DNA from 3 places in the Streptomyces sp. NPDC026092 genome. Region 2 is predicted to be linked to each of the others. Evidence: riboswitches for the same ligand, from Rfam matches in the RefSeq annotation. Region 2 holds a riboswitch; each other region holds the start of a gene.
What was found. Region 2 has a riboswitch for cobalamin ahead of metE (5-methyltetrahydropteroyltriglutamate--homocysteine S-methyltransferase). Riboswitches for the same ligand answer to the same signal wherever they lie in the genome.

Region 1 (9,644 bases), on a different contig from region 2:
CTACGACCCGACCGCCGGGACCGTACGGATCGACGGCACCGACCTGCGCGCCCTGGATCCGGCGGGGTACCGGCGCCGGCTCGGGGTCGTCCCGCAGGAGACGTACCTGCTGGGCACGACCGTGCGGGACGCGATCGCTTACGGCCGTCCCGACGCCACCGACGCGGAGGTGGAGGCCGCGGCGCGGGCGGTCGGCGCGCACGCGATGGTGGCCGGGCTGCCGCACGGCTATCTGACCGCGGTCGGTGAGCGCGGCCGGGGCCTGTCCGCGGGCCAGCGGCAGCTGCTGGCGCTGGCCCGGGCCGAACTCGTCGACCCGGACGTCCTGTTGCTCGACGAGGCCACCGCCTCGCTCGACCTGGCCGGCGAACGCCGGGTGGCCGCGGCGACAGCGGCGCTCACCCGGCGGCGCACCACGCTCGTCGTGGCCCACCGGCTGACCACCGCCGCCCGCGCGGACCGGGTGATCGTGCTGCGGGACGGCACGGTCGCCGAGGCCGGCACCCCTCACGAACTGCTCGCGGCGCACGGCCCGTACCGAAGGCTTTGGGACGCGTTCCGCGCCGCCGGCGGGGCGGCGAGCGTCGACCGGATCGCGGCATCCGGGACGACACCCGGACGAGGGCCCGCCTCCACGGCCCCGGCAGCCCCCACACCCATTCCCACAGCCGCCCCCACACCCATCCCGGCGGCTGTCCCCACGGAAGGAACGTCATGACCATCCCGTACCGGCCCTTCGGCCGCACCGGCGTGCAGGTGAGCGCCCTCGCCCTCGGCGCGATGAACTTCGGCGCCCGGGGCAACCCGGACCACGAGGACGGGGTCCGCGTCATCCACCGCGCCCTGGACGCCGGGATCAACATCGTCGACACGGCGGACGTGTACTCCCAGGGCGAGTCGGAGGTGATCGTCGGCAAGGCCCTCGCCGATCGCCGGGACGACGTCTTCCTGGCCACCAAGTTCCACGGCCGCATGGGAGACGACGTCAACCGGTTCGGCAACTCGCGCCGGTGGATCCACCGTGCCGTCGAGGACAGCCTGCGGCGTCTCGGCACCGACCACATCGACCTCTACCAGGTGCACCGGCCGGAGGAGGACACGGACTTCGACGAGACGCTCGGCGCACTGACCGATCTGGTCCGCCAGGGCAAGGTCCGCTACCTCGGCACGTCCACGTTCCCTCCGTCGTCGATCGTCGAGGGGCAGTGGATCGCGGAGAGGCGGGGCCGTGAGCGGGTGGTGGCCGAGCAGCCGCCGTACTCGATCCTGGCGCGCGGCGTGGAGGCAGAGGTGCTGCCGGTGGCCCAGCGGTACGGCTTGGCGGTGATCCCCTGGAGCCCGCTGGCCGGCGGCTGGCTGACCGGCCGCTACCGGGCGGGCGGGCCGCAGCCCGAGTCGAGCCGGGCGGCCCGCCAGCCGGGCCGCTTCGAGATCGGCGGTGCGGAGAACGCGGCCAAGCTGGAGGCGGTCGAGTCGCTCGCGATCCTGGCCGAGCAGTCGGGCCTCACCCTGATCGAACTGGCCCTCGGCTTCGTCCTCGCCCACCCGGCGGTCACCGCCCCGATCATCGGCCCGCGCACCCTGGAGCAGCTGGAGTCCCAGCTCAGCGCGGCCGACAGGCCTCTGCCGGCGGACGTCCTGGACGAGATCGACAAGATCGTTCCCCCGGGCACCACCCTGTCGTCCCAGGACGCGGGCTACGCCCCGCCGTCCCTGCGCGAGCCGACGATCCGCCGCCGTCCCCTCGGCTGACGGGGACGGATCAGGGCGGGCCCGGCCCGCCGAGGGCCCAGCGAAGCCGATCCGGGGGCCGTGGCGATCACCGCGGCCCCGGGAGCGATGAACCATGCACAGGCGCTGCGCAGAGGGCGGAGGGTCGGCAAGCGGAGACAGGGCTGCGACGCATGCTGACCATTTGCTGACCCGAGGGGCCCATATCATGCCCCTGACCTGCACAGACGTCCAAATGCTAGATCTTGGACTTGAAGATCGCCTCATCGCCCCCACCTGCACGAGAGTCATTCCGTCCGGGTTGCCCCCGCCATCGGCAGGCGCCGCCCCCTTCCCACCATGCCACTGAACGCCGACACCCCCGGCCACGTCCACACCCGTGTCCGTGCACGATCGGGCGTCGATAATTTCGCCATGCTGCGCACATGCAAAACGCGTCCACCCGACCCCCGGCTGATTTATCGTCAGGAAAGTCAGCATCAGTACCGCTCAGGGCCGCCCCTCCAGGCCATGAACCGACAAGATCCACAACTCACCTCACCTGCCCTGACCTGCAAAGACCCTACCCAGCAGCGTGCCTGCTAGTCTCACCAGGAGGTATCCGTGAGGATGCTGATCAACGTCCCTGAGACCGTCGTCTCCGATGCGCTGCGGGGTATGGCCGCCGCGCATCCTGAGCTCCGTGTCGATGTGGAGAACCGGGTCGTGCTGCGGCGGGACGCGCCCGTCGACGGGAAGGTGGGGCTGGTTTCCGGGGGTGGGTCCGGGCATGAGCCGTTGCATGGGGGGTTTGTGGGGCCCGGGATGTTGGCGGCCGCGTGTCCTGGGGAGGTGTTCACCTCGCCCGTGCCCGATCAGATGGTGCGGGCCGCCGCCGCGGTCGACAGTGGAGCCGGGGTGTTGTTCGTCGTCAAGAACTACACCGGCGACGTCCTCAACTTCGACATGGCCGCCGAGCTCGCCGAGGACGAGGGCATCCAGATCGCGAAGGTGCTCGTCGACGACGACGTGGCCGTGACCGACAGTCTGTACACCGCCGGGCGGCGCGGCACCGGGGCGACGCTCTTCGTGGAGAAGATCGCCGGGGCCGCCACCGAGGAGGGGGCGCCTCTGGAGCGGGTCGAGGCGATCGCGCGGCGGGTGAACGAGCGGTCGCGGAGTTTCGGCGTGGCCTTGAGTGCCTGCACTACTCCCGCGAAGGGCAGTCCCACCTTTGAACTGCCTGAGGGGGAGCTGGAGTTGGGCATCGGGATTCATGGCGAGCCCGGGCGGGAGCGGCGCGCGATGATGACCTCGCGCGAGATCGCCGACTTCGCCGTCGACGCCGTACTGGAGGACCTGCGGCCGTCCGGTCCCGTCCTCGCCCTGGTGAACGGGATGGGGGCCACGCCGCTGCTCGAACTGTACGGGTTCAACGCCGAGGTGCAGCGCGTCCTTGCCGAGCGCGGGGTGCCCATCGCCCGCACGCTCGTCGGGAACTACGTGACCTCGCTCGACATGGCCGGCTGCTCCGTGACCCTCTGCGAGGCCGACGAGGAGCTGCTGCGGCTCTGGGACGCGCCCGTGCAGACGGCCGCCCTGCGGTGGGGTCGGTGAGGGCGGAAATGGACACGCTCGAACAGTTCGATGCCGAATTCTTCCGGCGGTGGCTGGGCGCCGCCGCTGCCGCCGTCCACCGGGAGGCCGATCGGCTCACCGAGCTCGACTCGGCGATCGGGGACGCGGACCACGGTGCCAATCTGAAGCGGGGTTTCGCCGCCGTCACGGAGGTGCTGGACAAGGAGCCGCCCGCCACGCCGGGGGCCGTACTCGTCCTCGCCGGGCGGCAGTTGATCTCCACCGTGGGCGGGGCGTCCGGGCCGCTGTACGGGACGCTCCTGCGCCGCACCGGCAAGGCACTCGGCGAGGCCGGCACGGTGACGCGGCAGGACCTTGCGGCGGCGCTGGCCACCGGGGTCGCCGCCGTCGGTCAACTCGGCGGGGCCCAGGTCGGCGACAAAACGATGCTGGACGCGCTCGTGCCCGCCGCCGAGGCGCTCGGCACCTCCTTCGCCGCCGCCCGGGACGCGGCCGAGGCCGGCGCCCTCGCGACCGTACCCCTGCGGGCGCGCAAGGGCCGGGCGAGCTATCTGGGTGAGCGGTCGGTCGGGCATCAGGACCCCGGGGCAACGTCGTCGGCGCTGCTGATCGCCGCGCTCGCGGAGGTGGCCGCCGCATGACCGGTCAGGTGGGCATCGTGCTGGTCTCGCACAGCGCGGCCGTGGCCGACTCCGTCGCCGCCCTGGCCCGGGGGCTCGCGGGCGGCGCGGCGACCGCGCCGGTCGCCGCCGCCGGAGGCACCCCCGACGGCGGGCTCGGCACCAGCTCCGAGCGGATCGTCGAGGCGGCGCGGGCGGTCGACGAGGGTGCCGGCGTGGCCCTCCTCGTCGACCTCGGCAGCGCCGTCCTGACCGTCAAGGCGCTCCTCGCCGAAGGGGACGAGCTGCCTGAGGGGGCACGTCTCGTGGACGCGCCCTTCGTCGAAGGTGCCGTCGCCGCGCTCGTCACCGCGAGCGCGGGCGGAGACCTGGACGCGGTGACGGCCGCGGCGGCTGAGGCGTACACCTACCGGAAGGAGTGAGCGAGGGGCACGAGGGGGTGAGGGGGCGCGCGCGAGATCCGTCGCACACCGTCCGGGGGCGTACCCGTGTTGTGATGTACCTGGTCAACCCACTAATGTCACAGCGCCTTGGTGTACGGGAAACCGGTGCGGTACCGGTGCGGCCCTCGCCACTGTGATCGGGAAGTCCGGCTCCATCCCTCCGGGGAAGCCACTGGACCACTGCGGGAGACCGCGGCGGTGTGGGAAGGCGGAGCCGCGGCGGCATGACCCGTCAGCCAGGAGACCGGCCAAGGTGCGTTGTCCATCCACGAGGTGCTGGAGAGGGTCTCCCAACCATGCATATAGCCGAGGGGTATCTACCCCCGTTGCACGCGGCCGCCTGGGGCGTCGCGTCCGCTCCCTTCGTCGTCCACGGCGTCCGCGCGCTGACCCGTGAGGTCAAGGCCAACCCCGAGTCCACTCTGCTGCTCGGCGCGTCCGGCGCGTTCACGTTCGTCCTGTCCGCGCTCAAGATCCCGTCGGTCACGGGCAGTTGCTCGCACCCGACCGGCACGGGCCTGGGCGCCATCCTGTTCCGTCCGCCGGTGATGGCGGTCCTGGGCACGATCACCCTGTTGTTCCAGGCGCTGCTGCTCGCGCACGGCGGGCTCACCACGCTCGGCGCCAACGTGTTCTCGATGGCGATCGTCGGGCCATGGGCCGGATTCGGTACGTACTGGCTGCTGCGCCGGTTCGACGTCCCGCTCATGGTGAGCGTGTTCTTCGGCGCGTTCGTCGCGGACCTGTCGACGTACTGCGTGACCAGCGTCCAGCTCGCGCTGGCCTTCCCCGACCCGGGCAGCGGTGTGGTCGGGGCGCTCGCCAAGTTCGGTTCCATCTTCGCGGTCACGCAGCTGCCGCTCGCCGTCAGCGAGGGTCTGCTCACGGTCCTCGTGATGCGGCTGCTCACGCAGTCCAGCAAGGCGGACCTGACCCGGCTCGGGGTCCTGCTCCCGTCCCGGAAGAAGAACGAGAACGCGGAGGCGAGCGCCTGATGAGCCGGAACGCGAAGATCAACTCCCTGCTCCTGCTCGTCGTCGCGGCCCTTGCGGTGCTCCCGCTGGTCCTGGGCCTCGGCGACCACAAGGAGGAGCCGTTCGCGGGCGCGGACGGCGAGGCGGAGGCGGCGATCACGGAGATCGCTCCCGACTACGAGCCGTGGTTCAGCCCGCTCTACGAGCCCCCCTCCGGCGAGATCGAGTCGGCGCTGTTCTCCCTTCAGGCCGCGCTCGGCGCCGGTGTGCTGGCGTACTACTTCGGCGTGCACCGGGGCCGTAAGCAGGGCGAGGCCCGCGCCGAGGCGAAGGCGCTGCGGTCGGGGGCGGCGTCCGGCTCGGCAGCGTCCGGCGACGCGTAACCGCCGCCGGTGCTGCCGATCGACGCGGCGGCGCACAGCAGTCGCTGGCGCCGCCGTCACCCGTGCGAGAAAGCCGTCCTCGGCTTCGGCCTGACACTGTGCGCGGTCTGTCTGCCGCCGTGGCCGGGTGCCGTCCTGGTCGCGGCGGCCACCCTCGCCGTCCTCCTCGGCCCCGCGGGGGTGCCGGGGCGTCAGCTGTGGCGCGCGTTCCGCATCCCGTTGGGCTTCTGCGTGACGGGGGCGATCCCGCTCCTGTTCGAGGTGGGCGGGGCGCGGGGGCTCGTCGTGTTCGCGCACGACGGTCCGGTCCGCGCCGGTGAGCTGCTGCTGCGGACCTCGTCGGCGTCTCTGGGCGTCCTGCTGTTCGCCTTCACGACGCCCGTCTCGGACCTGCTGCCCCGGCTTGTACGGGCCGGGGTGCCGGCGCCCGTGGTGGACGTGGCGCTGGTGATGTACCGGATCAGCTTTCTCCTTTTGGATTCCATATCCAAGATCCGACAGGCGCAGGCGGCCCGCCTCGGGCTGACGACCCGGGCGGCGACCTGGCGTTCGCTCGCCGGGCTCGGCGCGACGGCGTTCGTCCGCGCCTTCGACCGGGCGCAGCGGCTGCAGACCGGGCTCGCCGGACGCGGCTACGACGGGACGCTGCGCGTCCTGGTGCCCGAGGCCGCGGTCTCGGGCCGCTTCCTCGCCTCGACGGCCGGCCTGCTCACCGGGCTCGTCGCCCTCACTCTCGTACTGGAAAGGTCCCTGCCGTGAGCCCCGCACCCCCTGTCGTGGAACTGGTGAAGGCCACGTTCGCCTACGAGGACGGCCCGGTCGTCCTCGACGGCGTCGACTTCGCCGTGCCGGAGGGCCGGGCGCTCGCGCTGCTCGGCCGCAACGGCGGCGGCAAGACGACGCTGCTGCGGCTCCTGAGCGGCGGCCTGCGCTGCGGCGGCGGGGCGCTCCGGCTCGACGGTACGGAGGTGTCGTACGACCGGAAGGGGCTGACGCGGCTGCGGACGACCGTGCAGCTGGTGGTCCAGGACCCGGACGACCAGCTCTTCGCGGCCTCGGTCGGGCAGGACGTGTCGTTCGGGCCGATGAACCTGGGGCTTCCGGAGGAGGAGGTACGGCTCCGGGTGCGCGAGGCCCTGGAGGCGCTGGACATCGCCGCCCTTGAGGACCGGCCGACGCATCTGCTCTCGTACGGGCAGCGGAAGCGGGCGGCGATCGCGGGCGCCGTGGCGATGCGCCCCCGGGTCCTCATCATGGACGAGCCGACCGCCGGGCTCGATCCGCACGGGCAGGAGCGGCTCCTGGAGGTGCTCGGCCGGCTGCGCGACGCCGGTACGACGCTGGTGATGGCGACCCACGACGTCGACCTGGCGCTGCGCTGGGCCGACGAGGCCGCGGTCCTCACCCCGGAGGGCCTGCGGACGGGCCCCATCGAGACGCTGCTCGCCGACGACGCGCTCCTGGACGCGGCCCGCCTGCGCCGCCCATGGGGCATGGCGGTCACCCGCCTCCTCCGCGCCCACGGCCTGCTCGCCCCGGACGCGCCCGGTCCGCGCACGGCGGAGGAGCTCGCGGTGTGGGCGGGGACGGCGGTGACCGAGTAGCGCGGATACCGGCCGGTACGCGGATACCGAGGAGGGCGGATGCCGAGTGGAGCGGATACCGGGGAGAGCTCCGAATGCCCCGGTCATCGCGCAGGGCGGTTACCGAGTAGTAGCGCAGATCACGTGACCAGCCTTCTGCAACTAGTTGCATAACAGGGTCGGGGTCGCCTACAACAAGGGTGACCACCCTGCGCGAGGAGGCGCCCCCATGAACGCGACCCCGACCCCGACCCCGTACCCGCATCTGCTGAGCCCGCTCGACCTCGGGTTCACCACCCTGCCCAACCGGGTGCTCATGGGTTCCATGCACGTCGGTCTCGAAGAGACCGAGAACGGGTTCGCGCGCATGGCCGCCTTCTACGCCGAGCGCGCCCGCGGTGGCGTCGGGCTCATCGTGACCGGTGGCATCGCGCCCAACGAGGCCGGCCGGCCGTGGGACGGCGGCGCCAAGCTGACCACCGACGAGGAGGTCGCCGAGCACCGGCTCATCACCGACGCCGTGCACGCCGAGGGCGGGCGGATCGCGATGCAGATCCTGCACTTCGGCCGGTACGCGTACCACCCCGGGCTCGTCGCGCCGAGCGCGATCCAGGCGCCGATCAGCCCCTTCGTACCCAACGAGCTGACCGACGCCGAGGTCGAGCGGACGGTCGAGGACTACGCCCGCTGCGCCGAGCTCGCCAAGGAGGCCGGGTACGACGGTGTCGAGGTCATGGGCTCCGAGGGTTACCTCATCAACGAGTTCATCGCCTCCGCCACCAACCAGCGCACCGACCGCTGGGGCGGCAGCTACGCGAACCGGGTGCGCTTCCCGCTGGAGATCGTCCGCCGGATCCGCGAGCAGGTCGGCGAGGAATTCATCGTCATCTACCGGCTCTCGATGCTGGACCTGGTCCCGGGCGGTTCGACGCTGGAGGAGGTCGTCTCCCTCGCCAAGGAGATCGAGGCCGCCGGCGCGACCATCATCAACACCGGCATCGGCTGGCACGAGGCCCGGATCCCGACCATCGCGACCTCCGTCCCGCGCGGCGCGTACACCTGGGTCACCCAGAAGCTGATGGGCTCGGTGAGCATCCCGCTCGTCACCAGCAACCGCATCAACACCCCCGAGGTCGCCGAGCGGATCCTCGCCGAGGGCCGCGCCGACATCGTCTCCATGGCCCGCCCCTTCCTGGCCGACCCCGACTTCGTCGCCAAGGCCGCCGCGGACCGCTCCGACACCATCAACACCTGCATCGGCTGCAACCAGGCCTGCCTGGACCACACCTTCAGCCTGAAGATCACCTCCTGTCTGGTGAACCCGCGCGCCTGCCACGAGACCGAACTAGTCCTCTCCCCCACCCGGCTCGCCAAGCGGATCGCCGTCGTCGGCGCGGGCCCGGCCGGTCTCGCCTTCTCCGTCTCCGCCGCCGAACGCGGCCACTCCGTCACCCTGTTCGACGCGGCGGACGAGATCGGCGGCCAGCTGAACATCGCCAAGCGCGTACCGGGCAAGGAGGAGTTCGACGAGACGCTCCGCTACTACCGCGTCCAGCTGGACGCGCGCGGGGTCGAGGTCCGGCTGAACACCCCAGTCTCGGCCGGTGACTTGAACGGGTACGACGAGATCGTCGTCGCGACCGGCGTCACGCCGCGCACCCCGGAGATCGAGGGCGTCGACCACCCGAGCGTAGTCAGCTACCTCGACGTCCTGCGCGACGGCGCGCCCGTCGGCGAGCGCGTCGCGATCCTGGGCGCGGGCGGCATCGGCTTCGACGTCGCCGAGTACCTCACGGACGGCGGCGAGGGCGCGAGCCAGGACCCCGAGACGTACTTCAAGCAGTGGGGTGTCGACACCTCGTACGAGGGCCGGGGCGGGCTGCGCGCCCCCGAGCGGCCACGGCCGCCGCGCCAGGTCCACCTGCTCCAGCGCAAGACCTCCAAGGTCGGCGCCGGTCTCGGCAAGACGACCGGCTGGATCCACCGCGCGGAGATGAAGCACCGGGGCGTCACGATGGTCGCGGGCGTGGCGTACGAGCGGATCGACGACGAGGGCCTGCACCTCACCGTCGACGGCGAGCCGCAGGTCGTCCCGGTCGACACCGTGGTCCTGTGCACCGGCCAGGAGCCGCGCCGCGGTCTCTACGAGGAGCTGGTCGCCGCGGGCCGTACGCCGCACCTCATCGGCGGGGCGGACGTGGCCGCCGAACTGGACGCCAAGCGCGCGATCGACCAGGGCACGCGGCTCGCCGCCACCCTGTGATCGCGCCGACGGCCCGAACCTAGGATGCGTGCATGTCCCTCCCGCACGCGATCCTCACGGCGCTGCTCG
Region 2 (9,644 bases):
GCTCGATGTCGTAGCGGAACTCCTCGGCGACGGCGTGGAAGGAGCGGTACGGGAGGATCAGCGCCGCCGCGAAGTAGTTGGCGATCCCGATCCGGGCCAGGGCGTGGGCGGGCGAACCGGCCGCGAAGTCCTCGGCCGCGTGCCGGTCGAGCTCCGCACCCCACTCCAGCAGGGCCAGTTGGGTGGCCATGCGGAAGGCACGCTGCCCGGGCCGCAGGCGCGGGGAGAGGTGGAGGGTCCGCGTCGTCCCGTCGTAGTGGTGGAGCCGGTCGCCGGTCTCGGCGGAGAGCCGTACGCCGTGGGTGTCGGCGAGCCGGGCCGTCAGCGCCCGGACGACCTCGCCCGGCTGGATGCCGATCTCGGCGGCGAGCCCTTCGGCGCCCAGGTCGATGTCGTGGAGGTAGTTCTGGCGGCGGTAGAAGAAGTCCCGGATCTCCTCATGCGCGGAGCGCGGCGACTCCCCGGCCGCGTACCGGCCGTCGGCGGCGTCGGCCAGCTGCTCGGACAACGCCTGGTTACGACGGCCCAGTTGGACCAGCACCCGGGCGACCTCGGGCAGCCGCGACGCCAGTTCGGCCAGCTCGGAGGGGGCGACGCGGGACGCGGACAGCTCTCCCGCGAGCGCCTCCCGGAGGTCCGCGACAAGCCGCCCGGTGTCCCGCTCGGAGAAGAAGCCCGGGTCGACGCCGAAGGTCTCGGTGAGCCGCAGCAGCACGGGCACGGTGAGCGGCCGGGAGTCGTGCTCCATCTGGTTCAGATAGCTCGGCGAGATGCCCAGCGTCCGGGCCAGCTCCGCCTGGCTCATCCGGCGGTCCTCGCGCAGCCGCCGCAGCCGCGCCCCCGCGTACGTCTTGCCCACCGCGCGCTCCCCCTCCGTCTCTGTCCCCTCCATGTCCGTCCGGGACAGGGGCAGCGTACGCCAGACGGCACTCTTCGCACCCTTCGCAATCATGGCAATCCGGCTCCGGAAGATTCGCAGAACGTGGCATGGCTCCACGATTGATGGCACTGCGTGCCAGTGCCAGAGTCTGAGTGCGGCCCGCCGGACCCCACAGGCCCCGACCGGAGCCGGGATCCGATTCGCGCCCTGATGTCGGCCATCCCGGCGATGCGACGGCCTGGAGCGGCCAGATTGCTCACCTCCGCCCCGTCCGGGCGCCGGCGGGCCGCGACCCACAGAGAGACACCTAGTGCCACCCCACCAGGGCTCCACGGCAGAGCCGTGCAGGGCTTGGCAAACGCAACAGAACCAAGGAGACGGTGACGATCATGGCAGCGACGAACCCGACCGTGGAGCAGCTCGCCCAGCGCTGGGCGACCGACCCGCGCTGGGCCGGCATCGAGCGCACGTACAGCGCCGAGGACGTGCTGCGGCTGTCCGGCAGCGTCCGCGAGGAGCACACCCTGGCCCGGCGCGGCGCCGAGCGGCTCTGGCGGCAGCTGCACGACCTGGACTACGTCCACGCGCTCGGCGCGCTCACCGGCGGCCAGGCCGTCCAGCAGGTGCGCGCGGGCCTCCAGGCCATCTACCTCTCCGGCTGGCAGGTCGCCGCGGACGCCAACCAGGCCGGCCACACCTACCCCGACCAGAGCCTCTACCCGGTCAACTCGGTGCCGCAGGTGGTCCGTCGGATCAACAACGCCCTGCTGCGGGCGGACCAGATCGCGACGGCCGAGGGCGGCGACGACACCACCGACTGGCTCGCGCCGATCGTGGCCGACGCCGAGGCCGGGTTCGGCGGCCCGCTCAACGCCTTCGAGCTGACCAAGGCGATGATCGCGGCCGGTGCGGCGGGCATCCACTACGAGGACCAGCTCGCGTCCGAGAAGAAGTGCGGCCACCTCGGCGGCAAGGTCCTCGTGCCCACCGCGCAGCACATCCGGACCCTGAACGCGGCCCGTCTCGCCGCCGACATCGCCGACACCCCGACCCTGATCGTCGCCCGCACCGACGCCCTGGCCGCGACCCTGCTGACCAGTGACGTCGACGAGCGCGACGCCGAGTTCGTGACCGGCGAGCGCACGGCCGAGGGCTTCTACCGGGTCCGTAACGGCATGGGCCCGGTCATCGCGCGCGGCCTCGCCTACGCCCCGTACGCCGACCTCATCTGGGTCGAGACGGGCACCCCTGACCTGGCGCAGGCGCGGGAGTTCGCCGAGGCGATCCACGCGCGGTACCCGGACCAGATGCTCGCGTACAACTGCTCGCCGTCCTTCAACTGGAAGGCGGCCCTGGACGACGACCAGATCGCCAAGTTCCAGCGCGAACTGGGGGCGATGGGCTACAAGTTCCAGTTCATCACGCTGGCAGGCTTCCACTCGCTCAACCACGGCATGTTCGACCTCGCCCGCGGCTACGCCGAGCACGGCATGACCGCCTATGTCGACCTGCAGGAGCGGGAGTTCGCCGCGCAGGCGCAGGGCTTCACCGCCGTCAAGCACCAGCGCGAGGTCGGCACGGGCTACTTCGACCTGGTCTCCACCGCCGTCAACCCGGCCTCCTCCACCACGGCCCTGGCCGGCTCCACGGAGGAAGAGCAGTTCCACTAGGCCCGAAACGGGTCCGCCAGGCCCGATACGGCTCCGCCAGGCCCGAAATCCGCCAGGCCCGAAACGGGTCCGCCAGGTCCGATACGGCTCCGCCAGGCCCGAAACGGGTCCGCCAGGTCCGGTCCCGGGACCCGTCGGGCCCGGCCCCGGGTCCCGTCCAGCCTCCCTCAGGTCCCACCCCAGGAGAATCCGATGCCCACCACCGCGCTGACCCACCGTGTCCGCGTTCTCGCCGCACCGGGTGACCGGCACGCCGAGATCCTCACCCCCGCCGCCCTTGACTTCGTCGGGAAGCTGGCGGAGGCGTTCGGCGAACGCCGACTGGACCTGATGAAGGAGCGCCGCCGCCAGGCCCTGCGCCTGGCCGGCGGGGCCCCGCTGGTCTTCTCCCCGGTCACCTCCTCCGTCCGTGACGACCTCGCGTGGCGGGTCGCGCCACCGGCGCCCGGTCTGACCGACCGGCGGGTCGAGATCACCGGTCCGCCGGATCGCCGCATGGCGGTCCACGCCCTCAACTCCGGTGCCCGCGTATGGATGGCGGACTTCGAGGACGCCACGGCGCCGACCTGGGAGAACGTCGTCGGCGGTCAGCTCGTCCTGCGCGACGCGATCGACCGGCGGATCGACTTCACCAGCGAGGACGGCAAGGAGTACCGGCTCGCCGACCGCGACCGGCTCGCCACGATCGTCGTCCGGCCGCGCGGCTGGCACCTCCTGGAGGAGCACCTGGAGTTCGACGGCGCCCCGGTGCCCGCCTCGCTCGTCGACTTCGGCCTGTACTTCTTCCACTGCGCGCAGCGCCAGATCGACGCGGGCCACGGCCCGTACTTCTACCTCCCGAAGCTGGAGAACCGGTACGAGGCCCGACTGTGGAACGACGTGTTCCTGCTGGCGCAGGAGCTCCTCGGCATCCCCCGGGGCACGGTCCGCGCCACCGTGCTCATCGAGACGATCACGGCCGCCTTCGAGATGGAGGAGATCCTCTACGAGCTGCGCGAGCACAGCTCGGGTCTCAACGCGGGCCGCTGGGACTACCTGTTCAGCCTGATCAAGACCTTCGGCCACCGCACCGACTTCCTCCTGCCCGACCGGGCGAAGGTCACCATGACCGCGCCGTTCATGCGGGCCTACACCGAACTCCTGGTGCGCACCTGCCACAAGCGCGGCGCGCACGCGATCGGCGGGATGGCCGCCCAGGTGCCGAGCAAGGACCCGGCCGCCCACGAGGCGGCGCTCGCCAAGGTGCGGCTCGACAAGGAGCGGGAGGCGGAGGACGGCTTCGACGGCTCCTGGGTCGCCCATCCCGGTCTCGTCCCGGTCTGCCGCGAGGTGTTCGACGCCGTGCTCGGCGACCTGCCGGACCAGATCCACCGGACGCGGGACGACGTCGAGGTCACCCCGGCGGACCTGCTGTCGGTACGCCGGATCAGCGGACCGCCCACCCAGGAGGGCCTCCGCACGAACATCGCGGTCGCGCTCGGCTACTTCGCCGCCTGGCTGCGCGGTCAGGGCGCCGTCGCCCTGGACGGGCTGATGGAGGACGCGGCGACCGCCGAGATCGCCCGCGTCCAGATCTGGCAGTGGGTGCGGCACCGGCTGATCGACCGGGAGACCGTCGTACGGCTGCTCGACGAGGAGCTCGACACGCTCGGCGCCCAGCACCCGTGGGCCCCGCTGGAGGAGGTGGGGGCGATCTTCGAACGAAACGCCCTCAGCGGCGAGTTGCCGCTGTTCTTCACCCCGGACGCCTACTCCCGGCACCTCGTGCACCACCCGGAGCCCCGCTCATGAGCGCCGCGATCACGGGCGCCGAGGAGATCACCCGCGTCGGGGTGGTCGGCGGCGGCCAGATGGGGGCGGGTATCGCGGAGGTCTGCGCGCGGGCCGGACGGCACACGATCGTCTGCGAGACGGACGCCGTGGCCGCACGGGCCGCGCGGGAGCGGGTGACCGCCTCCCTGGACCGCGCCGTACGCCGGGGCAAGCTGGAGCCGGCCGCGGCGCAAGGCGCCCTCGACCGGCTCGTCTTCACGGGCGATCTCGAGGAGCTGGCCGACCGCCAGCTCGTGGTCGAGGCCGTCGTCGAGAACGCGGACGCGAAGACCGAGGTGTTCATCCGTCTCGACAAAATCGTCGAGGATCCGTCGGCGGTCCTGGCGACCAACACCTCCTCGCTGCCCGTGATGCGCCTCGGCATGGCGACGAGCCGCGCCGACCGGGTCGTGGGCCTTCACTTCTTCAACCCCGTGCCGGTGCTGCCGCTGGTGGAGGTCGTGAGCTCGCTGCACACCGCGCCGGACACGGTCGCCCGCGTGGAGCGCTTCGCGACGGACGTCCTCGGCAAGACGGTCGTCCGCTCGCAGGACCGGGCCGGGTTCGTCGTCAACGCGCTGCTCGTGCCGTACCTCCTCGCCGCGATCCGCATGGCCGAGTCCGGCTTCGCCACCGCCGCCGACATCGACGCCGGCATGGAGCTGGGCTGCGCCCACCCGATGGGCCCGCTGAAGCTGGCCGACCTCATCGGTCTCGACACCGTCGCCTCGATCGCGGAGTCGCTGTACGAGGAGTTCAAGGAGCCTCTCTACGCGCCGCCCCCGCTGCTCCAGCGGATGGTGGAGGCGGGGCTGCTCGGCCGCAAGACGGGCCGGGGGTTCCACCCGTACGCGGGCCGGGGCTGAGCCCGGACCACGGGCGGACCGACCGGGCGACGGACCGGGCGGACCGGCGGGGCGGACCGACGGGCGTGTCTCACCTCACCATCCGCATGGTGGGCATCTCCCGACACGGCGCCGGCCAGCCCCTTAGGGTGGCCGGTGCAGCTGGTTCGCCCCGTCAGCCGGATGGGATGCGTCGTAAGAGGGAACCCGGTGGGAATCCGGGACTGCCCCGCAGCGGTGAGCGGGAACGACCGCCGTCATACGCACTGGACCCGTACGGGTCTGGGAAGCGACGGCCAGTAGGTGTCCTCCCCCGTGGAGGATGTGCCCGCGAGTCCGAAGACCTGCCAACTGCCCGCGTACGGACCATGCGTGCGCGGACATTCCGGTGACCTCGAGGGTGGGTCGGCGACCACACGAGACGGAGACACGCGCGTACGGCGCGAGGTCGGCCGTCCGGTCGGTCTCCCCTTCGCGCTCTCGTCCCGTCGCCGGGATCTCAGGGATTCATCTCGCGAAGGAGATCTCCGTGACCACCAAGCCCGCAGCCGCGGCAGCACGGGCCACCGTGTACGGCTACCCCCGTCAGGGGCAGCACCGGGAACTGAAGAAGGCGATCGAGGGGTACTGGAAGGGCCGCGTCACCGCCGACGCCCTCCGGTCCACCGCCGCCGAACTGCGCCGCACCCAATGGAGCCGGCTCGCCGAGGCGGGCGTCCACGAGGTGCCGACCGGCGACTTCTCCCTCTACGACCACGTCCTGGACACCACCGTCATGGTCGGCGCGATCCCCGCGCGGCACCGCGACGCAGTCTCCGCCGATCGGCTCGACGGCTACTTCGCCATGGCGCGCGGTACGCAGGACGTCGCGCCGCTGGAGATGACCAAGTGGTTCGACACCAACTACCACTATCTGGTACCCGAATTGGGGCCGGACACGGTCTTCACGGCCGACTCGACCAAGCAGGTCGCCGAGCTGACGGAGGCCCTCTCCCTCGGCCTGACGGCCCGTCCGGTCCTCGTCGGCCCCGTGACGTATCTGCTGCTCGCCAAGCCCGCGCCCGGGGTGGCCGCCGACTTCGACCCGCTGACGCTCCTCGACCGGCTGCTGCCGGTGTACGCCGAGGTCCTCGCCGACCTGCGGGCCGCGGGCGCCGAGTGGGTGCAGCTCGACGAGCCCGCCCTGGTCCAGGACCGCACCCCGGCCGAGCTGAACGCCGCCGCCCGTGCCCACCGCGAACTCGGTGGCCGTACGGACCGGCCGAAGCTGCTGGTCGCCTCGTACTTCGACCGGCTCGGCGAGGCCCTGCCCGTGCTCGCCAAAGCCCCCGTCGAGGGGCTCGCGCTCGACTTCACCGGCTCCGCCGCCGCCAACCTGGAGGCCCTCGCGGCCGTGGGCGGGCTGCCGGGCAAGCGCCTGGTCGCCGGCGTGGTCGACGGCCGGAACATCTGGGTCAACGATCTGGCGAAGTCCCTGACGACCCTCGGCACCCTGCTCGGGCTCGCCGACCGGGTCGACGTGGCGGCCTCCTGCTCCCTGCTGCACGTCCCCCTCGACGCCGCCGCCGAGCGGGACATCGACCCGCAGATCCTGCGCTGGCTCGCCTTCGCCCGGCAGAAGACCGCCGAGGTGGTCACGCTCGCCAAGGGCCTGTCCCACGGCACCCCCGCGATCGCCGCCGAACTGGCCGCCAACCGGGCCGACCTGGCCTCACGCGCGGAGTCCCCGCTCACCCGCGACCCGGCCGTGCGCGCCCGTACCGGCGCGGTCTCCGCCGCCGACACCCGCCGCTCCCAGCCGTACGCCGAGCGGGCCGCCGCCCAGCACGCCCACCTCGGGCTTCCGCTGCTGCCGACGACCACCATCGGATCCTTCCCGCAGACGGACGAACTGCGCACCGCCCGCGCCGACCTGCGCGCGGGCCGGATCGACACGGCCGGGTACGAGGAACGCGTCAAGGCGGAGGTCCAGGAGGTGATCGCATTCCAGGAGAAGGCCGGTCTGGACGTCCTGGTGCACGGCGAGCCCGAACGCAACGACATGGTCCAGTACTTCGCCGAGCAGCTGACCGGGTACCTCGCCACGCAGCACGGGTGGGTCCAGTCGTACGGCACCCGGTACGTCCGGCCGCCGATCCTGGCCGGCGACATCTCGCGCCCCGCGCCGATGACGGTGCGCTGGACGACGTACGCGCAGTCCCTCACCCACCGCCCGGTGAAGGGCATGCTGACGGGACCGGTCACGATGCTCGCCTGGTCCTTCGTCCGGGACGACCAGCCGCTCGGCGAGACCGCCCGGCAGGTCGCGCTCGCCCTGCGCGACGAGGTGAACGACCTGGAGGCGGCGGGCACTTCGGTCGTGCAGGTGGACGAGCCGGCGCTGCGGGAGACCCTGCCGTTGCGTGCCGCCGACCGGGCCGCGTACCTGGACTGGGCGACGGAGGCGTTCCGGCTCTCCACCAGCGGGGTACGGCCGGACACCCAGATCCACACGCACATGTGCTACGCCGAGTTCGGTGACATCGTGCAGGCCATCGACGACCTGGACGCGGACGTGATCAGCCTGGAGGCCGCCCGTTCGCACATGCAGGTCGCCCGCGAGCTGGCCGCGCACGGCTACCCGCGGGAGGCAGGTCCCGGTGTGTACGACATCCACTCCCCGCGCGTCCCGAGCGCCGAGGAGGCCGCAGACCTGCTCCGTACGGGGCTGAAGGCGATTCCCGCCGAGCGGCTCTGGGTCAACCCCGACTGCGGTCTGAAGACCCGGGGCTGGCCGGAGACCCGCGCCTCGCTGGAGAACCTGGTCGCGGCGGCGCGCACGGTACGGGGCGAGCTGCCGGCTTCCTGACCAAGGTCCCGCGCGAGCGGGCCGGGGCACGTGCGGGTGCCCCGGCCCGTCCCGCCGGTCGGTCGGTCGGTCCGCCGTCAGCGGTGGCGGAACTCCGGCTGTCGCTTGTCGACGAAGGCGGCCATGCCCTCCTTCTGGTCGGCGGTGGCGAACACCGCGTGGAACAGCCGCCGTTCGAAGCGCACGCCCTCCGCGAGCGTGGTCTCGAAGGCCCTGGCCACCGCCTCCTTGGCCATCATCGCGACCGGCAGCGACATGCCGGCGATCGTCTCGGCGACGGCGAGGGCCTCGGGGAGCAGTTCGTCGGCCGGGAGGACCCGGGAGACGAGGCCCGCGCGTTCGGCCTCGGCCGCGTCCATGGTGCGCCCGGTGAGGCACATCTCCATGGCCTTGGCCTTGCCGACCGCGCGGGTCAGCCGCTGGGAGCCGCCGATGCCCGGGATGACGCCCAGCTTGATCTCCGGCTGGCCGAAGACGGCGGTGTCGGCGGCGAGCAGGACGTCGCAGAGCATGGCGAGTTCGCAGCCGCCGCCGAGGGCGTACCCGGAGACGGCGGCGACGGTCGGGGTACGCAGCTGGGCGAGCCGGTCCCAGGCGGCGAACCAGTCCGCGAGGTACATGTCCAGGTAGCCCTGGGGCCGCATCTCCTTGATGTCGGCCCCGGCGGCGAAGGCCTTGGCCGAGCCGGTGACGACGACGCAGCCGCACTCCGGGTCCCGGTCGAGGGCCTCGGTGGCGGCCACGACCTCGTTCATGACCTGGAGGTTGAGCGCGTTGAGGGCGCCGGGCCGGTTGAGGGTCACGAGGGCGGTGCGGCCCTTGCGTTCGACCAGGATGGTCTCGTACTCCTGCGCCTCGGGGGCGGTCATGCGTGTCCTCCGTCGTTCTGCCTGATGGTGCGGACGATGCCGGAGAAGTCCTCGGTGGCTCCGGCCCGTTCGGCGTAGGCGGCGTACAACTCAGCTGCCTGTAGGCCTAGTTCGGCGTGGACGCCACCGGCTCGGGCGGCGTTCGCGGCCAGGCCCAGGTCCTTGGCCATCAGGGAGGCGGCGAAGCCGGGCCGGTACTCCCGGTTGGCGGGGCTGGTCGGAACGGGCCCGGGGACGGGGCAGTTGACGCTGAGCGCCCAGCACTGCCCGGAGGCCGTGGAGGCCACGTCGTACAGCGCCTGGTGGGAGAGGCCGAGGCTCTCTCCGAGGACGAACGCCTCGCTGACGGCGATCATGGAGACGCCGAGGATCATGTTGTTGCAGATCTTGGCGGCCTGGCCCGCGCCCGGCCCGCCGCAGTGGACGGCCTTCTTCCCCATGGCGTCGAGGAGGGGGCGGGCCTCGGTGAACTCCTGCTCTCCCCCGCCGGCCATGAACGTCAGCGTGGCGGCCTCCGCACCGACCACGCCACCCGACACCGGGGCGTCCAGGGCCCGCAGACCGGCGGCCGTCGCCCGTTCGTGGGCGGTACGGGCGTCGGCCACGTCGATGGTCGAGCAGTCGACGAACAGGGTGCCGGGGCGGGCGGCGGCAAGGACGCCGTCGTACAGATCGAGGACGTGGCGGCCGGCCGGCAGCATCGTGACGACGGCGTCCGCG
Region 3 (9,644 bases), on a different contig from region 2:
ACGGTGGACCCATGCCCGTACCCGTGATCCTCGACTGCGATCCCGGTCATGACGACGCGTTCAACATCCTGCTCGCCGCCGCCCATCCGGCCGTCGAGCTCCTCGGCATCACCACCGTCGCGGGCAATCAGACGGTCGAGAAGACCACCCTCAACGCGCGCCGTGTCTGCGCCGTCGCCGGGATCCGCGGGGTGCCGATCGCGGCGGGCCGCAACCGGCCGCTGATCGGGGTGCCGGACCGGGAGCCGCGCGTCGCCGAGGACATCCACGGCGGTACGGGGCTCGACGGCCCCGGCTTCGGCGAGGGCGAACCCGACGTCCCGCAGGACCCGCGCGACGCGCTGACCCTGATCCGGGACACCCTCCTCGCGCATCCGGCGCCCGTGACGCTCGTCCCGACCGGGCCGCTCACCAACATCGCCACGTTCCTGCTCGCCCACCCGGAGTTGACGCCCCGGATCGAGCGGATCGTGCTGATGGGCGGGTCGACCGGGCGCGGGAACACCACCCCGGCCGCGGAGTTCAACATCCTCTGCGACCCGGAGGCGGCGGACATCGTCTTCTCCAGCGGGCTGCCGGTCACGATGTTCGGACTCAACGCCACCCACCAGGCCCGCGCGACGCCCGAGGTCGTCGCCCGGCTCGCGGCGCTCGGCACGCCGCTGGCCCGGCTCTGCGTCGAGCTGCTCACGTACTTCGCCGGGACCTACCGCGAGGTGTACGGGTTCGACACCCCTCCGCTGCACGATCCGCTCACCGTGGCGCACCTGATCGACCCGTCGCTGATCAGCCTGGTGCGGGCGGCGGTCTCGGTCGAGCTGACCGGCACGCACACCCGGGGCGCCACGGTCGTGGACCTGGACGGGGTGACGGGCCGGCCGGCGAATGCGGAGGTGGGGATGGAGGTCGACGTCCCGGGCTTCTGGGAGCTGGTCATCGACGCGGTACGGGTCCTGGGGGAGCGCAGCGCCTGAGGGTCAGCCCTCCAGTACCTCCCGCAGCGCCTTCGCGAACTCCGCCGGGGCGCCCTGCTGGCCGTACTCGCCGCCCAGGAAGCCGCCGTGGTGGCTGGGGAAGACGGCGGGCTCGGTGCCCAGACCGGCGGCGACCTCCACGCCCGCGCGGTGGGCGAGTTCGCCCTCGGACTCCGCGCCGACGGCGACGACGACGCGGGTCTGCGCGGAACGGAGCGCCTCGAAGTCGGGTACGTAGCCGGTGCAGGTGCGCATGTTCTGGCCGAGCAGCGCGTCGTCGCGCGAGCCGTCGTCCTCGGTCGGCAGGCCGAAGGCGGCGGGCGAGGGAGCGGGCTCGTCGGCCCAGTCGGCCGGGAACGGGCCCTTCCGGCTGCTGATGGCGATGAACTTGGCCATCGCGGGGCCCATCCCCTCGCGCAGGTACGTGGCGCGGACGTCCGCGCAGGCCGCGAGGGCCGCCTCGCGGTCCGGGAGTACGGGTACGGTCGGCGGCTCGTGGGCGACGAGGGTGCGCACGAGGTCGCCGTGGCGGGCCACGAGCGCGAGCGCGTTGACGGCGCCGCCGCTGCTGGCGAAGACGTCCACCGGGCCCGCTCCGACCGCCTCGATGACCCGCCGCAGGTCGTCGGCGTGCTCCTCGGGCGTCGTCTCCGCGGCGCCGTCGGTACGGACGCTGCGGGCCACGCCCCGGGGGTCGTAGGTGATGACGGTCCGGTCGGCGAAGTGGGACGCCAGCGTCCCGAAGCCGCTCGCGTCCATGGGCGAACCGACCAGGAAGAGCGGCGGTGCCATCGGGGACCCGCCGGGGCGGATGTCGTAGCTCAGGGTGGCACCGGTCGCGTCGAGCGTGCGGGTGTCGATCTCGGCCATGGTTGCTTCTCCTCAGGTGTCGCACGGTTCGAAGGGGTAGACGGCGGGCGGCCGTAAAACTCATCGCGGCGGAGCCGACGAGAAGTGGCGAGCGGTGACGAGACGCAGCGTCTTGCGCAATCCCTCACCGGGCCCTACAGTCGAGCACAACGAGACGAGACGTCTCGTCGTGCTGAATGGCCTGTCGTCCACTCCAGGGAGTCGCTCTTGTTCCGTGTCCATCTCACCGACGTCACCAAGCGCTACGACGACCGGCTCGTCCTCGACCGGGTCTCCCTCACCGTCCGGCCCGGCGAACGCGTCGGCGTCGTCGGCGACAACGGCTCCGGCAAGTCCACGCTCCTCCGGCTCCTCGCCGGTCTGGAGCGGCCCGACAACGGCACCGTCGCAGTCGAGGCCCCCGGTGGTCTCGGCCATCTCGCCCAGACCCTGGACCTCCCCGGCACGGCGAGCGTCGGCGACGCCGTCGACCTCGCGCTCGCCGACGTACGGGAGCTGGAGCGGGCGATCCGGGCGGCGGAGGCGGCCCTGGACCGCACCGGGGACCTCGACGGGTACGCCGCGCTGCTCGCCGCGTACGAGGCGCGCGGCGGCCGGGACGCCGACCGGCGGGTCGAGACGACGCTGCGGCAGCTCGGCGAGAGCGCGCCGCTCGACCGGGACCGCCCGCTCGGCACGCTCTCCGGCGGGCAGCGCTCGCGCCTCGCGCTCGCCGCCACCCTGGCCGCCGACCCCGAACTGCTCCTCCTCGACGAGCCGACCAACGACCTCGACGACGAGGCCGTGACCTGGCTGGAGGAGCGGCTGCGCGCCCACCGGGGCACCGTCGTCGCCGTCACCCACGACCGGGCCTTCCTCGACCGGGTCACGACCGCGGTCCTGGAGGTCGACCACGAGCTGCGGACGGTACGGCGCTATGGCAACGGTTACGCCGGCTACCTGACCGGCCGCGCGGCCGAACGGGCGCGCTGGGAGCGGGAGTACGAGGAGTGGCGGGCGGAGCTCGCACGGTACTCGGCCCTCGCCGACACGAACATCGACCGCTTCTCCGCGATCCCGCGCAAGGCCCCGGCAGCCTTCAGCGGGGCGGGCGCCTTCCGGGCCCGGTCACGGGCGCACGGCGCGATGAGCAGGATCCGGGCGGCCCGCGAGAAGCACCACCGGCTCACCGAGAACCCGGTGGCCGCGCCCCCGGAACCTCTCCGCTTCACGGCCGCCATCGAGGGCGAGGCGGCGGGCCCGGTCGCCCTGACGGACGTACACGTGGAGGGACGCCTCCACCTGGACGCCCTGCACCTGCCTCCCGGCGAACGCCTCCTGGTCACCGGCCCGAACGGCGCCGGCAAGACCACCCTTCTCAAGATCCTCGCGGGCGAACTGGCCCCGGACGGCGGCACGGTGACGACCCCGCCCCGCGTCGGAATGCTCCGCCAGGACACCGCACTCCCGGACGACCCCCGCACGGTCGCGACGGCGTTCGGGGCGGGCCGGGAGGAGGAGCTGCTCCGCCTCGGCCTGTTCAAGGCGGCCGATCTGACCACGCCCGTACGGGAGTTGTCGACGGGCCAGCGCCGCAAACTGGAACTGGCCCACCTGGTCACCCGCCCTGCGGACCTGCTCCTCCTCGACGAACCGACCAACCACCTGGCCCCCGCCCTCGTAGAAGAACTGGAGGCCGCCCTCGCCCACTACCCCGGCACGCTGGTGATCGTCACCCACGACCGCCGCATCCGCGCGGGCTTCCGAGGCCACCGGCTCGAACTGGCCCCGGCGCCCGTCGGCTGAGGGGACTAGGGCCTGTCCGGCGGATCATGGCCGGGGCCGCGACGCCTGGCACGGCACCTCGCCGCGTTGCCGAAACGCCTGAATAGCTCCGCTATTAAGGCGCTCCGGCGCCTTGCGATGCACCGCACCAGACGCCGCGTCCTATCCGGCCCTGATCCGCCGGACAGGCCCTAGTCGTCACCCTCCAGGTCGCCCTCAGTCTCCAGGAAGACCTGGCGGAGGGCGGCCAGGGTCTGGGGGTCCGGCTTTTCCCACATGCCTCGGGACTCGGCTTCCAGGAGGCGTTCGGCGATGCCGTGGAGGGCCCAGGGGTTGGCCTCCTTGAGGAAGGCCTGGTTCTCCGGGTCGAGGACGTACGTCTCCGTCAGCTTGTCGTACATCCAGTCGGCGACCACGCCCGTCGTCGCGTCGTAGCCGAAGAGGTAGTCGACCGTCGCCGCCAGCTCGAACGCGCCCTTGTAGCCGTGGCGGCGCATCGCCTCGATCCACTTCGGGTTGACCACGCGGGCGCGGAAGACCCGCGAGGTCTCCTCGACCAGGGTGCGCGTGCGGACCGTCTCCGGGCGGGTGGAGTCGCCGATGTACGCCTCCGGGGCCGTGCCCGTCAGCGCGCGGACGGTCGCCACCATGCCGCCGTGGTACTGGAAGTAGTCGTCGGAGTCGGCGATGTCGTGCTCGCGCGTGTCCGTGTTCTTCGCAGCGACCGCGATCCGCTTGTACGCCGTCTCCATCTCCGCGCGCGCCGGGCGGCCTTCGAGGCCGCGGCCGTACGCGTAGCCGCCCCACACCGTGTACACCTCGGCGAGGTCCGCGTCCGTCCGCCAGTCGCGCGAGTCGATCAGCTGGAGGATGCCCGCGCCGTACGTGCCCGGCCGCGAGCCGAAGATCCGGGTCGTCGCGCGCCGCTCGTCGCCGTGCTCGGCGAGGTCCGCCTGCGCGTGCGCCCGTACGTAGTTGTCCTCGGCCGGCTCGTCGAGCCCCGCCGCAAGGCGTACGGCGTCGTCGAGGAGGCCGATGACGTGCGGGAACGCGTCCCGGAAGAAGCCCGAGATGCGCAGCGTGACGTCGACGCGCGGGCGGCCCAGCTCGGCGAGCGGGATCGGCTCCAGGCCGTTCACCCGGCGCGAGGCGTCGTCCCACGTGGGACGGATGCCCAGCAGGGCCAGGGCCTCGGCCACGTCGTCGCCCGCCGTGCGCATCGCGCTCGTACCCCACAGGGAGAGGCCGACGGAGGTCGGCCACTCGCCGTTGTCGGAGCGGTAGCGCTCCAGGAGCGAGTCGGCGAGCGCCTGGCCGGTCTCCCACGCGAGGCGGGAGGGGACGGCCTTGGGGTCGACCGAGTAGAAGTTCCGGCCGGTCGGAAGCACGTTGACCAGGCCCCGGAGGGGCGAGCCGGACGGGCCGGCGGGCACGAAGCCGCCGTTCAACGCGTGGACGGCGTGGGTGAGTTCGTCGGTCGTGGCGGCCAGGCGCGGGACGACCTGCTCGCACGCGAAGCGGAGGACCGCGGCTACATCGGGGCCGTACCCCTCGGCCACCGACGCGACCGCGTCCACCGACCAGTCCGCCGCCTCCATCGCCTCGACCAGCTCGCGCGCCGTCGCCTCCGCCTCGTCGGCGGTGGTCCGGGTCGCGGCCGACTCGTCCAGCCCGAGGGCCTCACGGAGACCCGGCAGGGCCTGCGTACCGCCCCAGATCTGCCGGGCGCGCAGGATCGACAGGACCAGGTTGACCCGCGCCTCGCCCACCGGCGCCCCGCCGAGGACGTGCAGACCGTCCCTGATCTGCGCGTCCTTGACCTCGCAGAGCCAGCCGTCGACGTGCAGCAGGAAGTCGTCGAAGCCGTCGTCCTCCGGGCGGTCCTCCATCCCCAGGTCGTGGTCGAGCTTCGCCGCCTGGATCAGCGTCCAGATCTGCGCCCGGATCGCCGGCAGCTTCGACGGGTCCATCGAGGAGATCTGCGCGTACTCGTCGAGCAGCTGCTCCAGGCGCGCGATGTCGCCGTACGAGTCGGCGCGGGCCATCGGCGGCACCAGGTGGTCCACGAGCGTGGCGTGCACGCGCCGCTTGGCCTGCGTGCCCTCGCCCGGGTCGTTGACCAGGAAGGGGTAGACGAGGGGGATGTCGCCGAGCGCCGCGTCCGGACCGCACGCGGCCGACAGGCCCGCGTTCTTGCCCGGCAGCCACTCCAGGTTGCCGTGCTTGCCGAGGTGGACCATCGCGTCCGCCCCGAAGCCACCGTCCTCGGCGCGCGCCGCGATCCAGCGGTAGGCGGCCAAGTAGTGGTGGGACGGCGGGAGATCGGGGTCGTGGTAGATCGCGATCGGGTTCTCGCCGAAGCCGCGCGGCGGCTGGATGAGGATCAGCAGGTTCCCGCGCCGCAGCGCGGCGAGGACGATGTCGCCTTCTGGGTCGCCTTCGGCGGTACGGGACCGGTCGAGGAACATCTCGCCGGGCGCCGGGCCCCAGTGCTCCTCGACGCCCGCGCGCAGCTCCTGCGGCAGGGTCGCGTACCAGCGCTTGTAGTCGGCGGCCGGGATACGGACGGGGTTGCGGGCGAGCTGCTCCTCGGTGAGCCAGTCCTGGTCGTGGCCGCCGGCCTCGATCAGGGCGTAGATCAGCTCGTCGCCGTCGCCGGAGACCAGGCCCGGGATGTCGTCCTCGGCCCCGAAGTCGTACCCCTCGGCGATCAGGCGCCGCAGCAGCGCGACGGCGGAGGCGGGGGTGTCCAGGCCGACCGCGTTGCCGATCCGGGAGTGCTTCGTCGGGTACGCGGAGAGGACGAGCGCGAGCTTCTTCTCGGCGTTCGGGATGTGCCGCAGCCGGGCATGGCGCACGGCGATCCCGGCGACGCGGGCGGCGCGCTCGGTGTCGGCGACGTACGCCGGGAGCCCGTCCTCGTCGATCTCCTTGAAGGAGAACGGGACGGTGATCAGGCGGCCGTCGAACTCGGGCACGGCGACCTGACTGGCCGCGTCCAGCGGCGACAGGCCCTCGTCGTTCTCCTCCCAGGCCGCGCGCGAACCGGTCAGGCAGAGCGCCTGCAGGATCGGTACGTCGAGGGCGGCGAGCGCGCCCGCGTCCCAGGCGTCCTCGTCGCCGCCGGCCTGCGCCTCGGCGGGCTTGGTGCCACCGGCGGCGAGCACCGTGGTGACGATCGCGTCCGCGCGCTTGAGCGTCTCGATCAGCTCGGGCTCGGGCGCGCGCAGGGAGGCGACGTACAGCGGCAGGGCGCGGGCGCCGGCGTCCTCGATCGCCTCGCAGAGGGAGTCGACGAAGGCGGTGTTCCCGCTCATGTGGTGGGCGCGGTAGTACAGCACGGCGACGGTCGGGCCGTCGGTCGTCCGGGCCGTGCGCTCCAGCGGCCCCCAGGTCGGCGCGGCGGCCGGGGCCTCGAAGCCGTGGCCGGTCAGCAGCACGGTGTCGGAGAGGAACCGGGCGAGCTGCTCCAGGTTGGCCGGTCCGCCGTGCGCCAGGTAGGCGTGGGCCTCGGTGGCGACGCCGACGGGAACGGTGGAGGCCTCCATGAGCTGGGCGTCCGGGGCCTGTTCGCCGGAGAGCACGACCAGCGGCTTCCCGGCGGCGCGCAGCGCGTCGAGGCCGTCCTCCCAGGCCCGCAGCCCGCCGAGGAGCCGGACGAGCACGAGGTCGGCGCCTTCGAGGAGACCGGGCAGGTCGTCCAGGGAGAGCCGGGAGGGGTTGGCGAACCGGTACGCGACCGGACCGCCGGCCGCGCGGGCGCTGAGCAGGTCGGTGTCGGAGTGCGACAGCAACAGAATTCGCATGCGTGCGCAGGCCTTCCTCGGGGTTGTCCGCGCCCCGGGTGGTCGTGTGGACGGCAGGAGTTCCTGACTCACCCGGCTCCTTCCGGAACCTGGCTCACAGTGGCGGGACCGCGCCGGATTCTCACCGGGCTTCCTCCCCGGGGTCCTGGGACCCCATGCCGATCTGCATAGTAGATCGTGCCTCTTCGGGGCCGGGTCTGGGCCGCTGACGACGTGGGTATGCTCGCCGCCATGCCGCCCACCCCACCCACAACACCCAACCCGGGCGAACCGCCCGTACGGGACCGTGGTGACGCCTGCCCCGGGGCGCTTCGGCTGCACGCCGCCGACGACGGGCGACTCGCTCGACTCCGGCTGCCCGCAGGGGTTTTGACGGTACGTCAGGTCGGCGTGCTCGCGTCGGTCACGGAAGATCTCGGCGACGGACGGGTCAGTGTCACCTCCCGAGGGAACGTGGAGCTGCGCGGGCTCGGTGAAGGGTGCGGGGGCGAGCTGGCCGAGCGGCTCTCGGAGGCCGGGCTGCTGCCCTCCCCGACCCATGAGCGGGTCCGGAACATCGTGGCCTCGCCGGCGGCCGGGCTCGACGGACTCGGCCACGGTGACGTGCAGTTGTGGGCCCGCGAGCTGGACGCGCTGCTGTGCGCACGGCCCTGGACGGCGGCCCTGTCCGGCCGGTTCCTCTTCGTCCTGGACGACGGGCGCGGCGATGTGGCCGGGCTCGGCGGAGATGTGACGTTGATCGCAGGAGAGGGTTCGGTACGGGTGCGGGTCGGCGACCAGGTCGTCCGCGTCCCCGCCGCCGACGCGCCCCGGGCCGCGCTCGCCGCAGCCGGCGCCTTCCTGGACGCCGCCCGGACCGCCGGGAACGGGGCCTGGCGGGTGCGGGAGCTGCCGGAGGGGCACGAGCCGGAGCCGGCGGCCGCCCTCGCGGGGGCCGGGATCGAGGTCCAAGCGTCCTCGGTCGAGCTTCCACAGTGCGAACCCGTCACCCCCGGCCCCCTCGGCCCGCACGCCCTGCACGTCCTCGCGCCCCTCGGCCGGCTGACCGCCGCCCAGCTGCGGGCGCTCGCCGCGAGCGGGGGCGAGGTGCGGCTCACCCCCTGGCGCGGGGCCGTCGTCACCGGCCTCGCCGACCAAGGCGCCGTCGCGCGCCGGCTGGGCGAGCTCGACGCGTACGGGCTCATCACCGACCCCCGCTCCCCCTGGGCCGGCGTCGGCGCCTGCACCGGGCTTCCCGGCTGCGCCAAGTCCCTCGCCGACGTGCGCGCGGACGCCGTCCCGGGCGACGTTCCCGGCCACCGGGGGCTCCCCGTCCACTTCTCCGGGTGCGAGCGGCGCTGCGGTCACCCGCAGGCCCCCGCGTGGGTCGACGTCGTCGCCACCGGCGAGGGCGCGTACCTCGTGGCCGGGCGCCCCACCCTCCGTACCGACCTCCCCGAAGCCGTCGCGGCGGCCCGCGTCCCCTCAGCAACCACGAGATGAGCGAGAGCACCAGGATGTTCGACTACGAGAAGGACGGCGCGGAGATCTACCGCCAGTCCTTTGCCACGATCCGCGCCGAGGCGGACCTCGGGGGGCTGCCCGCCGACGTCGCCCAGGTCGCCGTCCGCATGATCCACGCCTGCGGCATGACCGACCTCGTCCGCGACATCGCGCACTCCCCGCAGGTCGTCACCCGCGCCCGGGACGCGCTGCGCGCCGGCGCGCCGATCCTGTGCGACGCGCAGATGGTCGCCAGCGGCGTCACCCGCAAGCGGCTGCCCGCCGACAACGAGGTCGTCTGCACGCTCTCCGACCCGTCCGTGCCCGCGCTCGCCGCCGAACTCGGCACCACCCGCAGCGCCGCCGCCCTCGAACTCTGGCGCGACCGCCTCGAAGGCTCCGTCGTCGCCATCGGCAACGCGCCCACCGCCCTCTTCCACCTCCTGGAGATGGTCGCCAAGGGCGCGGGCAAGCCCGCCGCCGTCCTCGGCATCCCGGTCGGGTTCATCGGCGCCGCCGAGTCCAAGGAGGCCCTGGCGGCCCAGACTCTCGGCCTCGACTACCTCGTCGTACGCGGCCGGCGCGGCGGCAGCGCCATGACCGCCGCCGCGATCAACGCCCTCGCCCACGAAGCGGAGATCCAGGCATGAGCGGGTCCACGACCGGCAAGCTGTACGGGGTCGGCCTCGGGCCCGGCGACCCGGAGCTGCTCACGCTCGCGGCCGTCAGGGCCATCGCGGGCGCCGAC

Region 1: linked by a shared signal. The riboswitch ahead of AB0F56_RS13840 (energy-coupling factor ABC transporter permease) and the one ahead of metE (5-methyltetrahydropteroyltriglutamate--homocysteine S-methyltransferase) in region 2 are both predicted to bind cobalamin.
Region 3: linked by a shared signal. The riboswitch ahead of cobN (cobaltochelatase subunit CobN) and the one ahead of metE (5-methyltetrahydropteroyltriglutamate--homocysteine S-methyltransferase) in region 2 are both predicted to bind cobalamin.

Annotation. Positions count from the first base shown of each region.
Region 1 is NZ_JBEZYN010000007.1:114,836-124,479, forward strand. It holds gene AB0F56_RS13815 (ABC transporter transmembrane domain-containing protein) at 1-718, shown strand, start outside; gene AB0F56_RS13820 (aldo/keto reductase) at 715-1,752, shown strand; gene dhaK (dihydroxyacetone kinase subunit DhaK) at 2,335-3,327, shown strand; gene dhaL (dihydroxyacetone kinase subunit DhaL) at 3,336-3,950, shown strand; gene AB0F56_RS13835 (PTS fructose transporter subunit IIA) at 3,947-4,351, shown strand; cobalamin riboswitch at 4,416-4,640, shown strand; gene AB0F56_RS13840 (energy-coupling factor ABC transporter permease) at 4,669-5,367, shown strand; gene AB0F56_RS13845 (energy-coupling factor ABC transporter substrate-binding protein) at 5,367-5,729, shown strand; gene cbiQ (cobalt ECF transporter T component CbiQ) at 5,739-6,488, shown strand; gene AB0F56_RS13855 (ATP-binding cassette domain-containing protein) at 6,485-7,333, shown strand; gene AB0F56_RS13860 (NADPH-dependent 2,4-dienoyl-CoA reductase) at 7,542-9,575, shown strand; gene AB0F56_RS13865 (PadR family transcriptional regulator) at 9,608-9,644, shown strand, end outside.
Region 2 is NZ_JBEZYN010000001.1:311,038-320,681, reverse strand. It holds gene AB0F56_RS01455 (short-chain fatty acyl-CoA regulator family protein) at 1-859, opposite strand, end outside; gene aceA (isocitrate lyase) at 1,270-2,550, shown strand; gene aceB (malate synthase A) at 2,743-4,341, shown strand; gene AB0F56_RS01440 (3-hydroxybutyryl-CoA dehydrogenase) at 4,338-5,228, shown strand; cobalamin riboswitch at 5,354-5,574, shown strand; gene metE (5-methyltetrahydropteroyltriglutamate--homocysteine S-methyltransferase) at 5,737-8,055, shown strand; gene AB0F56_RS01430 (enoyl-CoA hydratase) at 8,133-8,924, opposite strand; gene mmsB (3-hydroxyisobutyrate dehydrogenase) at 8,921-9,644, opposite strand, start outside.
Region 3 is NZ_JBEZYN010000004.1:276,910-286,553, reverse strand. It holds gene AB0F56_RS08585 (nucleoside hydrolase) at 12-974, shown strand; gene AB0F56_RS08580 (alpha/beta hydrolase) at 978-1,844, opposite strand; gene abc-f (ribosomal protection-like ABC-F family protein) at 2,052-3,629, shown strand; gene cobN (cobaltochelatase subunit CobN) at 3,800-7,414, opposite strand; cobalamin riboswitch at 7,451-7,590, opposite strand; gene AB0F56_RS08565 (cobalamin biosynthesis protein CobG) at 7,646-8,896, shown strand; gene AB0F56_RS08560 (precorrin-8X methylmutase) at 8,911-9,546, shown strand; gene AB0F56_RS08555 (precorrin-2 C(20)-methyltransferase) at 9,543-9,644, shown strand, end outside.